Linked DNA regions of Lentimicrobium sp. L6. The protein of the gene in region 1 interacts with the protein of each later gene in a pairwise test. Links are inferred from orthologs where the notes say so. Each region holds a gene or a part of one and is shown on either strand. Other genes may lie near its edges.

Evidence for each region.
Region 2: the proteins of lon (region 1) and rplI interact in binary tests that used the Escherichia coli proteins (3 or more experiments, as listed by UniProt). The link is inferred for Lentimicrobium sp. L6 from one-to-one orthologs.

The regions. Positions count from the first base shown.
Region 1 is NZ_JABKCA010000004.1:31,525-39,686, forward strand. The notes cover bases 2,708-5,740. They hold lon (endopeptidase La), read left to right. Parts: upstream 2,708-3,013; coding sequence 3,014-5,467; downstream 5,468-5,740. Other genes in these bases: HNS38_RS01880 (GlmU family protein), read left to right, coding at 2,708-2,831; HNS38_RS01890 (ComEC/Rec2 family competence protein), read right to left, coding at 5,487-5,740. Also shown: HNS38_RS01865 (SoxR reducing system RseC family protein), read left to right, coding at 1-27; HNS38_RS01870 (acyl-CoA reductase), read left to right, coding at 28-1,113; HNS38_RS01875 (type B 50S ribosomal protein L31), read left to right, coding at 1,245-1,499; more of HNS38_RS01880, read left to right, coding at 1,653-2,707; more of HNS38_RS01890, read right to left, coding at 5,741-7,577; HNS38_RS01895 (gamma-glutamyl-gamma-aminobutyrate hydrolase family protein), read right to left, coding at 7,622-8,162.
Region 2 is NZ_JABKCA010000059.1:1,692-9,654, forward strand. Bases 1,296-4,129 are described here. They hold rplI (50S ribosomal protein L9), read left to right. Parts: upstream 1,296-2,404; coding sequence 2,405-2,854; downstream 2,855-4,129. Other genes in these bases: HNS38_RS14480 (shikimate kinase), read right to left, coding at 1,296-1,502; rpsF (30S ribosomal protein S6), read left to right, coding at 1,732-2,088; rpsR (30S ribosomal protein S18), read left to right, coding at 2,126-2,392; HNS38_RS14500 (RNA methyltransferase), read left to right, coding at 2,921-3,667; HNS38_RS14505 (hypothetical protein), read left to right, coding at 3,732-3,962. Also shown: murB (UDP-N-acetylmuramate dehydrogenase), read left to right, coding at 1-96; HNS38_RS14470 (hypothetical protein), read right to left, coding at 125-745; HNS38_RS14475 ((2Fe-2S)-binding protein), read right to left, coding at 766-945; more of HNS38_RS14480, read right to left, coding at 987-1,295; more of HNS38_RS14510, read right to left, coding at 4,130-4,762; HNS38_RS14515 (RNA polymerase sigma factor), read right to left, coding at 4,759-5,346; HNS38_RS14520 (endonuclease), read right to left, coding at 5,433-6,488; HNS38_RS14525 (alanine dehydrogenase), read right to left, coding at 6,497-7,711; tRNA (adenosine(37)-N6)-threonylcarbamoyltransferase complex ATPase subunit type 1 TsaE, read right to left, coding at 7,739-7,963.

The DNA.
Region 1 (8,162 bases):
AATTTTGAATTTAAACTTTTGAAATAAATGATAGCATTAGAAACACGAATCGCTGCTTTTTCTAAGGTGGGCGCTTTTTTAAGATTATTATTAGATAATAACATGAAGCCACTGAAACTGGAGGAGCTTAAAAAATGGAACGATCAAGTGGGTACCGTCATACAGCTTCAGGATGAGTTATTAGACTATTTTGAGCATGCTCATCATTATAATGGTTGGTTTACTCAAGAGTTTGTGAGGATGGCCTTGCAAGACTGGTCAGAGGCATTAAGAAGAGATAGAATGCAGCGTTGGTTGAAACCCTATCCTTTTAAAAAGGATTACGAGCAAAAAAAAGTAGGGGTAGTCATGGCTGGTAATCTCCCTTTAGTTGGGTTCCATGATTATTTAAGTGTTCTCTTGTCAGGACATCAATTGATAGCCAAATTAAGCTCCGATGATGCCCATTTGCTTCCATTATTAAATCAGATACTTGGAGTGGTTGATCCCGAATTGGCTAGTCAAGCCTACTTTACTAAAGGACAACTTGAAAACTTTGATGCTGTTATTGCGACTGGCTCTAATAATACTGCTCGATATTTTGAATACTATTTTAGTAAGTATCCTCATATCATCAGAAAAAACAGGAATGGAATTGCAGTCCTTGATGGTATGGAAACTGAGCAAGAGCTTTTTGCTTTGTCCAAGGATATTATGAGTTATTTTGGTTTGGGTTGTAGAAGTGTTTCCAAGTTATATGTCCCAATAGGATATGAGCTGCGCTCATTATTTGAGGCTATGGAGTCTTATAAACATTTCGAACATCATAATAAATATTATAATAATTACGAATATAATAAAGCCATATATTTGGTAAATAAGGTTATGCATCGTGATAATGGGTTTCTATTAGTAAAGAAAGACCTTTCACTTGCCTCTCCAATTTCTGTTCTTCATTATGAGGAATATAATTCCTTGTCTGAATTAAAAGAATATCTGGAGCTTAAAAAAGATGAAATTCAATGCATCATTGGACATCAAAATGAGTTTTTTGACTTTGGCCAAGGACAGCATCCAGCGCTTAATGATTATGCAGATGGGGTAGATACTATGGCTTTTTTAGTTGCTTTATAGTTGAAAATACCAATGTTTTCAATAAAAAGAAAAGACTTTGAAATTAATACGTAAAAAAACTTGAAAAATATTTTTATTTTAACTGAAATTATATACTTTTGCACACCGAAAATATTAAGGAGAAAAAAGAAATGAGAAAAGATATCCATCCAAAGGAATACAGATTTGTAGTATTTAAAGATATGTCAAACGGTTATGCATTTTTAACTAAATCTGCTGCCAAAACTAAAGAAACTATTGAGTTCGAAGATGGAAAAGAATATCCATTGATTAAGCTTGATATTTCAAACCAGTCTCACCCATTTTACACTGGTAAGATGAAGTTAGTGGATTCAGCTGGTCGTATCGATAAGTTCAAAAATAAATACAAGAAACACCTTAAGTAATTCTTGTTTTAAGATATTTGATAAAGCCCATTTCTTCGGAGATTGGGCTTTTCATATTTAATGTTTTTTCACAAAATATTCTTTGAAATGCCATAAATAATGCTTATTATTGTATAAACAGAAGTAGAGTTATAAATATTTAATAATCAATATATGAATTATATCCTATTTGACGATTCGTCCAGAAACAATCTTTTGCCTCTAACACTCGTTAGGCCGATTGCTGATATTCGAATAGGTATTTTAACCATCAGAGAGAAATGGGAGAAATATTTGGGAGAAAAAACATCAACCATAACAGAATCTTATTTGGCAAAGAAATTTCCTATTAAAGAAGGAAAACAAAATATACTTATCAATGGTTCAGTATGTCCAACTCCTGAAATGGTAAAGGCAGTTAAAAACCTGAAGATAAATGAGACCTTAAATACTGAAGATTATATTATTGCCATGAATGTAGGCGAAGATATTAGTGGTGAGCCTAATTTTGATGCTGAATACAGTCATGATTTTAATGAAGAGCATATCAAGTTAATGTATACTTATGATGTCTTTTCTAATAATGACAAGGCTATTCGTGATGATTTCATTCTTCTTACAAAAGGGAGGAAATCTGCGAAACTAAGCGATAGTAATAATGTAATTGGGCTGGAGAATATATTTGTAGAAGAAGGTGCCACTGTTGAATTTGCGACTCTAAATGCAAATACAGGGCCAATATATATCGGTAAGGATTCTGAGATCATGGAAAATAGCGTTATTCGTGGTCCTTTTGCATTATGTGAAAATGCAGTTGTGAAAATGGCAGCCAAAATATATGGAGCTACTACTGTTGGTCCCTATTCTAAAGTTGGGGGTGAATTAAATAATACTGTGATTTTTGCTCATAGTAATAAAGCGCATGATGGTTTTCTTGGAAACAGTGTAATCGCAGAATGGTGTAATTTGGGTAGTGATACTAATACCTCTAATCTTAAAAATACATACGAACCTGTAAGATTGTGGAATTACCCTCAGTCAAGCTTTGTGAGTACAGGATTAACTTTCTGTGGTTTAATAATGGGTGACCATTCTAAATGTGGTATCAATACCATGTTTAATACAGGAACTGTGGTTGGAGTGAATTGCAATATTTTTGGCTCTGGATTCCAAAGAAATTATATTCCTTCTTTTAGATGGGGTGGAACAGGAAGACAAAGCAATTATCAAATAGATAAAGCATTTGAAGTTGCGAAAATTGTTTATGGCCGAAGAGGTAAAGAATTTGACCAAATGGAGCAAGATTTATTACAATCGGTATTTGATTTAACTATTGGAAATAAGTCCTATTAAAATTTTGGATCATATAATATTGAAGCCCTTTTTTACAAAAGGGCTTTTTTTTGGTATGTTATTTGAAACACTTATGAATTCAATTAGTGATATTAAATAAATAATTGATATACAATGTTTTACGATGGGGCTGTTTGTGTTTTTTCCATGGTTTAATCAAATGTCTGTCAAATTGTCAATATATGAAAGAAAAAATGACAAATCTATTATACTTGTCCGACTTAATGGACCACGATGCAGAATATATTCCTCTTTTATCTAGCGAAGATGAGGATCTTATGAATAATGAAGATTTACCTGATGCCTTACCCGTTTTGTCTTTAAGAAATACGGTGCTATTTCCAGGTGTGGTCATTCCTATTACAGTAGGCAGAGATAAATCTATAAAGTTGATAAAAGAAGCCTATAATAATGGAAATAAAACCATAGCTGTAGCTTCTCAGAGAGATGTAGCGATAGAGGATCCTGAAATTGGAGATCTTTATAACGTTGGGACTACCGCTCTAATTCTTAAACTGTTGAATATGCCTGATGGTACTACCACAGCAATTATTCAGGGTAAGAGAAGGGTTGAGTTGAAAGAAGTGGTTCAAACAGAACCATACTTGGTTGCTCGAATAAAGAATAGAGCCGAAGTTTTGGCTGAGAAGAATGATAATTTTACAGCATTGCTCGACTCTTTAAAAGAGCTTTCTGTTCAAATTATTAAGCAATCACCCAATTTACCTTCTGATGCAGCCTTCGCTTTGAAGAATATTGAAAGTCCGAACTTCTTAGTGAACTTTATCTGTAGTAATTTGAATGCTGATGTTAACGACAAACAAAAATTGTTAGAGGTAGATTCTATTACTGAAAGAGCACAAGGCGTATTGAAAAATTTGCATAAGGAGTTGCAAATGTTGGAGCTTAAAAATCAAATTCAAAGCAAAGTAAAAAAGGATCTCGATAAACAGCAGCGTGATTATATGCTTAATCAACAATTGAGAACCATTCAAGAAGAATTAGGAGACGTTCCAAGTGAAACTGAAATAGAGGAGCTTAAAAAGAAAGCGAAGAGTAAAAAGTGGAATAAAGAAGTTAAGAAGACATTTGACGAGGAGTTGAAGAAATTAAGAAGGATGAATCCTCAAGCTGCTGAGTTTTCTATACAACTCAATTATCTCGATACACTTGTAAGTCTTCCTTGGGGAGAATATACCGAGGATAATCTAGATCTTAAAAATGCTCAAAAGGTTTTAGATGATGACCATTATGGCTTGGAGAAAGTAAAAGAGAGAATTATTGAGTATCTAGCAGTTATAAAGCTGAAAAAGGATTTGAAATCTCCTATTATATGTCTTTTAGGCCCTCCCGGTGTTGGGAAAACCTCACTAGGTAAGTCAGTTGCTAGAGCTTTAGGTAGAAAGTATATAAGAATGTCCCTGGGTGGTTTACGTGATGAATCTGAATTGCGTGGACATAGAAAAACCTATATCGGAGCTTTGCCAGGTAGAATTATTAAAAATTTAAAGAAAGCTAATTCCTCTAACCCCGTATTTGTTTTAGACGAAATAGATAAGGTGAGTGGGAATAATTATAGTGGCGATCCTCAAGCTGCTTTATTGGAAATATTAGACCCAGAGCAAAATACAGCCTTTCACGATAATTATTTAGAAGTAGATTATGATTTATCTAGAATCATGTTTATTGCAACAGCTAATAATATAAGTACCATTCATCCTGCCTTAAGAGATAGGATGGAAATTATCGATTTAAGCGGTTACTTGAAAGAAGAAAAAATAGAGATTGCCAAGCGTCATTTATTACCTAAACAATTAAGAGAACATGGTGTTAAGAAATCCCAACTTACTTTCTCTAAAGCCATATTGGAGCAGATAGTAGAGGATTATACTCGCGAAGCTGGTGTAAGAACTTTAGATAAAAATCTGGCTAAGATTATTCGTAATAGGGTAAAAGCTATTGTGATGGAGGAGGCCTATAATATAAAGGTGGATAAAGAGGATGTTGTAAATATTATGGGAACACCACGATTTCGTCGAGATAGAGATCTAAATAATGATATTGCTGGCGTAGTGACTGGATTAGCTTGGACAAGCGTTGGGGGAGAAATTCTGTTTATTGAAACCAGCCTCAGTAAAGGAAAAGGAAGTTTTAGCTTAACCGGAAACTTAGGTGATGTGATGAAGGAGTCAGCTACTATAGCTTTCCAATATATTAAATCACATGCAGCTGATTTTGGTATTGATGAGGATGTGTTTACTAAATATAATGTGCATATTCATATTCCGGAAGGAGCTACTCCTAAAGATGGCCCTTCAGCTGGTGTTACTATGTTAACTGCTTTAGTGAGCTTATTTACTCAAAGGAAAGTAAAATCTAAGATTGCTATGACTGGTGAGATTACACTTAGAGGTAAGGTTCTTCCAGTTGGAGGTATAAAAGAGAAAATTCTAGCGGCCAAAAATGCTAAGGTTACTGAGATTTTGCTTTCTAGCGAAAACAAGAAAGATATTGATGAAATCAATGAGAAATATATCAAAGGTTTAAGTTTTAAGTTCTTCGATAGTTTAGTAGATTTGGTTCAATATGCTTTAACAGAAACTAAAGTAGTAAACGCTATTAAGTTTGAAAAATAATCGTTTGAAAAAATGAATTTTAAAAGGAGTTTTCAATCATGAAAGCTCCTTTTTCTTTTGTATCAAAATAGGGGATTCTTAAACTATCACATTCCATTTTCCACTTGTGTACATTCCAATATTTATTGCTCCCATCCATAATAATGGTGTCAAAACTTAATTTATTGCTCAATTGGTGTAGGCTGATTTTAGGATTGTTTCTTAGATATAGATAATTCAAGTGTATTGCATTTTCTGGAATTTGAAGACTTTTATCCAGAATAAAAATAAGCCTCCCATCAAAATTAATACAAGAAGAAGAATAAATGCTATCAAAAGTTAGATATTCGGTATGATCTATTCTTCTATAGAGTTGACTCTCGTATAAATATCTCTCATAATTCTGGCTATTGAATAAAGAAGTATCCATAATCACTTGGCTCTTATTGCTTGTTGACCATTCTACTAAAGACGCCTTTGGAACGTGATAGATAATAAAAAATTCTTTTTCATAATCTTCCATCCTTAAATAGGCATTAGAAACCATTAAAATAATGGCAATAGAAAGGAATACAATCAAAATTTTAGCTTTTTTATACATGAGAGCTAGAATAAGAAAGAGGATAAGAAAATAGACTAATAAGGTATCCCAGAAAGTAAAATATAAGTTCCTACTCACTGCATAAGGCATCTGATTAATAAAACCAATAGAGCTGTTTAGAATAAATAATAGCCAATACAGGATTTTTTGTGAGAGAAGTCCCAGAATAGACTTTAAAAAGGGTAGGGCGTGAATGAAAATGGTTGCGAAACCACTTAGAAGTATGGCGAAACTAAGAGGAATAACAATGAGGTTGGTGAGTATGAAATAGTTTGGGAATTGGTGGAAATAGTAAATGGCGAGTGGAAAAGTTCCTATCTGAGCTGCTATGGATACAGCGATCAAGTCTTTTGTTTTGGTCAGAAATCCATTTTTAAAATAGTATAGTTTGGAAAGAGGGGGCTGAATAAACAATATGGCCAATACTGCTAAATAAGACAATTGAAATCCAATTTGGAAGATTAGAAATGGATCATTAATCAATAGAACCACTGCTGAGGCTGCTAAACTATTATAAGTGCTAGTTTTTCTATTTATTAAACTACCGATTATAATAAATGAAAACATGGTGGTTGATCTGAATACTGAAGGAGAAAGTCCGGTAATTAATGCATAAAGCCAAATGAGAGTAATGATGAGGAGTGAGTTGAGATAGGAACCATATTTTGTTTTTCTTAATGGAGCAAATAATACGTTAAAAATCATAAAAATAATTCCGACATGTAAGCCACTAACACAAAGTATGTGCATAGCGCCTGAACCTGCATACTTTTGTCTTAAATCGGGATCTAAATATTCGTCATAGCCTAATAATAGAGCAGAAGCTACTCCGAATTCAGAATCTCCCAGTTCCATATTTTCAAGAAGCTTTAATAAATGATTTCTAGTATTTAAACTCCATAGTTTAATCAAGTTTGGAGACTGATGATTAGTCGTAATCCAATCTGTTTTAGTTAAAAATACATGATGGTGAATGTTTTGCTTTTTGAGGTAAGAAGTAAAGTCAAACTCATTAGGGTTTCCAAGATTTCTAATGGCTTGTAATTTATCTGCTGCGATGAGTATTTCATCTCCATAATCCATTTTGATAAAATTGACTTTCTCAAAATAAATCAAGATTTTGCCCTGTAACTTAATAGCATTGGTATCATTTTCTTGAAATCCACCAATTACTAGTCCGGTGGCTTTAAATGATTTTCTTTTTTCGGTGAGCGGACTATTTATCCTAATGATTAAATGACTAACACTGTCATGATTGGAATAATGTAGATGATTGTATTTTTCTGTTTTTACTTCTGTGAGCTGATTTCCAATCAATAGAAAAAGTAAGCTTATAACGATTCCTCCAATAATTCTTATGGAGAATTTCCTTAAAGATAATGGTCGGAATGCCCAGAATAGGAGGATGGTAGTTAGAATAAAAAGGCTCCAAAATGGCAATATAATATTGGGATAATAAAAAGCCAAAAGGATGCCAATTATTAAAGGTAGGAGTATTCTTAGAAGAGGATAATCATTCCAAAATTTCATGATGCGCTTAAAATTTTTGGATTATCCGGTGGGTAGATAATCCGTTATTTATAAGTATGGTACTGCTCGGCCTGAAATAGCATCTCTCTTATAATAGGTAATGATAGTTCTGGGTTTACAGTATCAAGTCTTTCTGGATGCCATTGCACAGCTATCATAAATCCTTTGTCTTTTGGATTCCTCCACTCTACAGATTCTATAATACCGTCTCTTGCAATAGAGCTGATTTTTAAGTCATCAGCTAGTTGGTCTATGGCTTGGTGGTGGTTGCTATTTACTTTGCCCTCGCTCTGTGAGCTTAATTTACTCAATAAGCTTCCTTTTGTCAGTTGAATTTGGTGAAAACAGTTTTCCCAGTCAACTAGTCTGTGTTTTATAACAGTATCGTGGTCGGTGGGAATATCTATAATCAGACTTCCTCCGAGGCTTACATTTAGAATTTGTTGACCTCTGCAAATTCCCACTAAAGGCATTTTTAATGCCATAGCTTTTCTAATCAATTCAATTTCTAAGGTGTCTCTATATCTATCAAACGCGCCACAGTTTGCTGTATCGGCTAACTTACCATACCAACCAGGATATACA
Region 2 (7,963 bases), on another replicon or contig:
ACAGGTATAGAAATAGCAGAGCTTTCAAATCACATACAAAAGACAGTTTTTACAAAGTTCAAGGTACAATTAGAGCCAGAAGTGATAATCCTCTAGCTCTAGAATTCTTTTGTCAATCTTTTATTTAGAACCCTACACTTACCCCAACACTATAGAAAGGAGCCCAATCTGAATATGGTGAATTTCTATCCTGTAATACATCAAATAATATTTGACCATAAGCAAAAGTATTACGACCTATTCTTTGTGCAAACCCTCCTCCAAGGAAAATAAAAGGAACACCCTGTCTGTATTTTTCATTGTTTAATCTTGAGAGTTCGTAATTGATATAACTAAATTCGGCATGCAGATAAGCCATAGGTACAAAGCGAAACCTACTAAAAACACTACCCCCATAATTACTATAACTCTGACGACCATAACCATAATAATCGTAGCTGTTATATTCATACAAACCCGTAACACCAGTTGTAAGCTTAGGAGTGAGTTTATATCCTAACAATGGATTTATTCTAACCGAAGTAACAGAACCAAAACTAAACCCCAAACTACCTCCAATAATCACTTTATTCATTTTAAATGAAGACTTTTCCTTAGGTTTCTCTGCTTTATTTTTAGGCTGAACTTGGTGTTGATTCGCTTGCTCATGCTGAGCAGACTCATCTTTTACAAGAGTATCAGACTGTTGAGCCAGCACTGACAAACCAAAAGTAGCTAGTAAAATAATTATTAATAAGTTCTTCATAATATGTGGAATTAATAGATTTATTTTTCTAATTCTCTTTGTAAGATATCTTCAACCTCTTCAGTACATGAACCACAACCAGACATGGCTCCTGTTATATCCTCTATATCTTGCAGGGTCACTGCATCCTGTTTCTCTATAGCGTGAACGATTTCATGCTCGCTAACGCTCATACAATTGCAAATGATATTGTCTTCCATATTTTTTTAATTTTCGGCAAAGTTAATCATTTAGAATAATTCTAAAAGGATAATCCTTTAGACAAAAACAATTCTAAAACATCACTTACCTTCAAATCTTTACTGGGAATAATGTGCTTTGCTTGCTCATAAAAAGGATTTCTTTTTTTTAATAAAGCATCCACAAAACCGGGAAGTTCTTCATCAACTAACTCTGCAATTAGAGGTCGACCAGCTTTCCCTTGTTTTAAGCGACTGGCCAAAAAAGCACTATCTGCATATAGAAAAAGTGTCTCGCCTAGCTGATTCATTAAACTCATATTATCATGATAACATGCCAAACCACCACCTGTACTAATTACACCATTCTCAAGTTTACCAATCTTTTTTAGATGAGAATGTTCTTGAATACGAAACTCTTCCTCTCCCCATATATCAAACAGTTCGCTAATGGTCTTTCCTTCTTCACTTTCGATGGTTTCATCAATATCAATAAAATCATAATCCAGCTGACGAGCTAGTTTTTTTCCTAAGCTCGTCTTACCGCTCCCCATCATTCCAATTATAAAAATCAACATATAACAAAATTAGGAATTAATCTTTAGTTTAAAAAACCAAAAACAAGCAATTTTACTTTTCAAACCAGATATGATAAAGTATTAATAGCTAGCGGATAAAAGCAATATATTTTGTCTTAAAACACTTGGATTTCAGAAATATTTTGTAAATTTGCAGCCCGAAAGAGATATCAAATATCTATTTCGCTTATAATCAATACATTAAAATAATAATTTAAAATTTAACACGATGTTAAAACAGTACGAAACCGTTTTCATTATGACTCCCGTTTTATCTGAAGAACAGATGAAGGAAGCGGTAAACAAGTATCGTGACTTACTAAAAAGCCTAGGAGCTGATGTAGTACACGAAGAAAAATGGGGCTTGAAAAAGTTAGCCTATCCTATTCAAAAGAAATCAACAGGTTTCTATCACCTTTTCGAATATGTAGTAGAAGGTTCTCAAATTCGCGAATTCGAAATTGCTACAAAGCGCGACGAGAAAATGTTAAGATTCTTAACTGTATCTCTCGACAAACATGCTATTGCATATAATGAGAAGAAAAGAGCTCAGAAAAAAGAAAAGGCAACTGAAGCAGCTAGCTAAATTTTATTAATGGCTAAACGCCCCAAAAACTTTAAAAATGGCACAAAATAGTGAAATAAAATATTTGACCCCAATAGCGGTTGATACAAAGAAGAAAAAATACTGTCGTTTCAAGAAAAGCGGTATTAAGTATATCGATTACAAAGACGCCAACTTCCTTTTGAAATTTGTGAATGAACAAGGAAAAATTCTTCCTCGTCGTTTAACAGGTACTTCAACTAAATATCAAAAGAAAGTAGCTCAAGCAGTGAAAAGAGCTCGTCATTTGGCTTTAATGCCTTACGTAGGTGATTTATTAAAATAAGGAGGCAGTATTATGGATATTATATTAAAGAAAGACGTTACTAACTTGGGTTATACCAACGACATAGTAACTGTTAAATCAGGATACGCAAGAAACTATTTAATTCCTCAGGGATTTGCAATAGCTGCTAATGATAGCAATAGAAAAGTACTTGCCGAGAACTTAAAGCAAAAAGCATATAAAGAAGAGAAAATCAGAACAGTAGCTAGTGATAAAGCTAAGTTAGTGGAAGGTTTAACTGTTAAGATTGGAGCTAAGGCTGCAACAACAGGTAAAATCTTTGGTTCTGTTAATGACATTCAATTGGCTGATGCTATCAAAGAACAGCACAATCAAGAAATCGATCGTAAGATGATTACTATTGAAGGTGATGCTGTTAAAGAAGTTGGAACATACAAAGCCACTGTGAAATTCTATAAGGATATCACAGCTGAAATTAGTTTCGAAGTGATTGCAGAGTAAATCTGTTCAAGTTAAGTTATTCAGACCCGTTTCTATTGAGACGGGTTTTTTTTATAATTTAGTGTTATGGAAATAAGTAAATCTGAGATAAAACTCATCAACGCTATTAAAACAAGTCATGGTAGAAAAAAACATGGCGTATTCTTAGTTGAGGGTCCAAAGATGATTGAGGAGCTTCTGCAATCAAATTTTGACATAAAACTGTTAATTGCTACTGATAATTGGTATCTTGAAAACAATAAAATAGTTAACGAGCCTTTTGCACGAGTGGTGAAGAGTAAAGACTTAGAAAGAGTGAGTCAATTATCTACTGCAAACCAAGTTTTGGCTGTCGTCAACTCTCCTATGAGTAACGAACTACATATACCAAATGACGAGCTGATTCTTGTACTTGATACCATACAAGATCCTGGTAATTTAGGTACAATAATCCGCACGGCAGACTGGTTCGGCATCAATACTATCCTTTGTTCAAAAGAAACAACAGATGCATACAGCCCCAAGGTAGTTCAGTCATCCATGGGTTCTGTATTTAGAAAAAAAATTTACTATACTGAATTAAAAACGGCATTATCATCCAACTCACATCAGCTACCAATTTATGGAAGCCTCCTTCAAGGTGAAAATATCTATGAATTATCTTTGAATAAAAAAGGATTTATCGTTATTGGAAACGAATCAAAAGGAATCTCCAAAGAAATTCAAAAGCTGATTACTCAAGCTATTTATATACCACAAGCCGATAATTCCAAAGCAGAATCACTAAATGCTTCTATTGCAACTGGCATCATTTTATCCATCTTTTCTAAATAAGTTAAAAATAGTATCATTTTCAGCTCAAAAGTAGAAAAGCTTTATCTTTGTAAAAAAATAAATCATGATTCTTAAGTTAATATTAATCACCGTAGTTTTAATGGCTGTTGCCTTTGCTTTAATTGGAATAAAAATGTTTTTCGTTAAAGGAGCTGTATTTACAAAAACCTGTAGTTCAGATTTAGAAACGAGCCAAGGTAAAAAGATGAGCTGTATGTGTGAAAAGGATCCTGATTATGTATGTGAAAATTACGAATCACATCATGGTGCTGGAGCAAAAGCGCATTCTCATTAAAAAAAAAGCATAAAAAAAGCCTACTCGAACTGTAGGCTTAAGACTTATTCACTTCTCGAAACTTATTTCATTTGCTTTGTTAATTCTAAAGCTTGTTCTTTATAATAACTATTTGATTGCGAAATCATGGTAAATATCACATTGGCCTCCTGTTTCTTATTTTGTTTTACCAAGCACAAGCCTTTATACCATTGCGCTTGGTCATAAAACACATTTAAATAATTTGATATGACCTGATCAAACTTAAACTCAGCAACCTCGTACTCTCCTATTTCCATATGTGCCACCCCACTATAATATAAAGCGGTAACACTGGTAGGTAGCTGTTCAAAATAATCTATTGACTCCTCAAATTTATTATCTTCAAACAATACCAAGCCTTGTTCTAAAACACTATTACTATGCGTAGAACCACTACGAGTATTTAAAAACACTTCATCAGTATTATAATATTGATCAAATAATTTATCGGATGCTGAATTCTCATTTAGAAATACATAGCTGCCAAATAAAATGAGGGCAACAGCAGCAACTGATGCCACATAGGACCAGTGTCTTCTTAAACTAATCAACCTTTTATTGGAGTTTTTGCTTTTATGCGATTTACTAACTTTTTCTAATTGCCCCCTGAAAACTAACAATTCTTCATTACCAACATAAGTCATCAACTCTTTAGCCATCGCATATTCCTTTGCGAAATCAGAGTCTGATTCTATTAACCGATTAAAGTCAGTCAGTTCAAACTCCGAAAGTTCATTCAGGACTTTCTTTTGGATTAAATTTGTTTTTGACGCTTTCATAATAATTCTCTTGATTTAGGATCTTTTTTAATCATTTCAATCAGAGTCTCGAGACAGATCTTCTTTCTTTTTCTTATATAAGCATCGCTGGATAAATTTAGTTTATTGGCAATTTCAGCAGCTTTAAATCCGGCCATTACCAATTTGAGTATTTTCATACAAGAGTCAGGAATTAGATCGATATATTTTTGGAATAATTGCTCTTTTATTCCTTCAACCGCCAACCTTTCCTCTTCTTCAAAATCACTAGAAATAAATTCCAAATCTTTTAAATTATCTGCAAGAGGCAATGCATCTTTCGAACCTGTAGAGTAGTACTTAAATAGCGTAATTCTACAAACCGAATAGAAATAAGTAAAGAAAGAACTTTTTAATATTTGAAACTCTTCAGTTTTTAGTTTCTTGTAGATAACTACAAGAGAATCTTGAAAAATATCATAAGCAAGATCTTCATTCCCTCTTTTCGACAAAACCAAGGTTTTAATCGAATCGAAATAACTTTGATAGATAAATTGAAGTATAATATTATTACCACTTTTTATTCCATCTAGGATCTCATTTGTTGTATATTTCTCTTTCTTCACTTATTAATACTATTTTTTGTAAAAACGTACCCCTAAATTATTGATTATTTTTAATCTTTTTTTAAAAACTTTTACAAACGCCTGGATTACTGCATCTTATACAGATCCAAAAATATAGGCAAATGATCACTAAATCCTCCATGATATTTATACCCTATAAAAGTTCGATTCGGTTTTAATCCTAAAAACTTTTCATCTTTTTCTAAAAGATATGGCTCAGCAAAAATGGGATTTTGATGGAGGTTAATTTGTAATTGGTTATTGGACAAAAGTAAGAACTTTGAGACAATAAATTGATCTAAAATTCCCCAATTGGCTTGATATTTATGAGTTCCTTTTGATTTATCATTTACTAAAGGCAACATTACATTCACCATTCTTGAAGAACCCTCAGGGCTACCAGCCTCTAAATGAAGCCTTAAACTTTCATCTTCAGGTTCATCATTAAAATCCCCCATCACAAAAATAGAAGGTGTTAATTCTTCATTAAATATGGAATCTATTTTCACCCTTAAGATATCGGCCACATAATTTCGTTTTGGAGCCGATGCCATTTGACCTCCCCATCTACTAGGCCAGTGATTAACAAAAATATGAATTGTATCTTCATTAAATATTCTAAGCTTAACATAAAGAATATCACGAGTCTTTGTTTGTGGAGAAAAATGAAAATCAATCCGAACGGCTTCATGATAAATCAATTCTGCACGCTTAGGATCGAATAATAAACCAACATCAATACCTCTTCTATCAGGGCTTTCTTCATGAACAATTCTATAATCAAATTTTGAAAACGGAGTCTTGTAAACCAATTGGTTCAATACAAACCGATTTTCTATCTCGCATAAGCCGATAATTGCAGGCGGGTATGGATTTCCAACAGCTACTATTGTTTTATAAATATTACTGAGTTTATCTTGATACTTATACCAAGACCAATGCTTCGCCCCTTCCTCTGTAAACTCTTCATCACTCGTTAAACTATCGTCAAAAGGGTCGAATAGATTCTCAACATTATAAAACATCATTCTTAAACTATCTTGAGGATGCCTATCTAATTCCTCTTGAGAAAATACAAAGCCATTTAAAAAAATAGCCTGGATAAAAAGTATTATCCTTATTATTTGTTTTATATTTGACATAGTTTCTACTAATGTAATACTGCCAATAATAAATCTAAATCGCGGTAATTAAAGCCAAATTTTTTCCCAACCCTATTATTAGTTATAATACCATTAAAGACATAAACACCATTTCTAATTCCTGCATTTCGCTTTAAATACTGGGAAACCCCTCCTGCATCAGCCATTTCTAGTAATAAAGGAGTAAAAAAGTTAGAGAGGGCATTAGAAGCTGTATAGGCCACACGAGAGGCAATATTTGGTACTCCATAATGTGTAACTCCAAACTTTTGATAAACGGGATCTTTGTGACAAGTTGGACGAGAAGTTTCGAAAGCCCCACCTTGGTCTATACTAATATCCATTATGACAGAGCCTTTTCTCATATTCTCTACCATATAGCTTGGAACCATATAATGACTTCCAGTCTCTTTTACACGTAGTGCTCCTATGGCTACATCCGCATCCTTTAAAGCCTTCATTAAAACCTGAGGCTGTATAGTTGATGTAAATATATTCTGCTTTAGATTGTTCTGAATCCTCCGAAGTTTATAAATGGAATTATCAAAAATCTTTACCTGAGCCCCCATTCCAATGGCGGAACGAGCGGCATATTCACTAACAGTTCCTGCACCAATAATAACGATTTCGGCAGGTTTTAAACCAGGAACCCCCCCAAGCATAGTACCATTTCCATAATCTGGATGAGATAAATAATGAGCTGCAATTTGAACTCCAGCACTTCCTACAATTTCGCTCATGGAACGAATGAGAGGATACGCCTTGGTGCTGTCTTTTATTCTCTCAAAGGCAATAGCTGTAGCTTTTTTCTCAATAAAATCGGCAAAATACTCTCTTTTCTGATTAAATAATTGAAGGGATGTAACCAATAATTGATTCTTTCGAATCAGGCTTCTCTCTTTTGGGGATAATGGACTTACTTTTAGAAGAATTTGAGCCTCCATTACCTCTTCTGTTGTTTCTATAATTTCGGCTCCCTGCTCAGAATAATCCACGTTAGAATGGCCTGATTTAAGACCAGCATTGGATTGAACCAGTACTTTATGACCTAGTTCCACCAATAGACCTACTGATTCTGGTGTCAGACAAACTCTATTCTCACCCTCCTCTGTTTCGCTAAGCACGCCAATACTAATATTTGATTTTTGGTGCCCAACTTCTAGCATCTCTTCTTTGGGTAGTAATTGCGATGAAATATTTATCAATCCTTCTTCAGAAACCATATACGATATTTTGAGAGCTATTTTTTTTTAAACTTCCCATTTAATTATTCTATCTCCGGTTAGCTCATCTTCCTTAATTTTCAAATATACGCATTCTTCAGGTAAAAGTTTCTCCACTTTTTCCGGCCACTCCATCAAACATAGATTTCCGCTCTCCAAATAATCGTAAATACCAATATCTAGGGCCTCCTGATAAGTTTCCAAACGATAAAAATCAAAATGAAAAACAATATCCCCTTTTAAGGTATCATA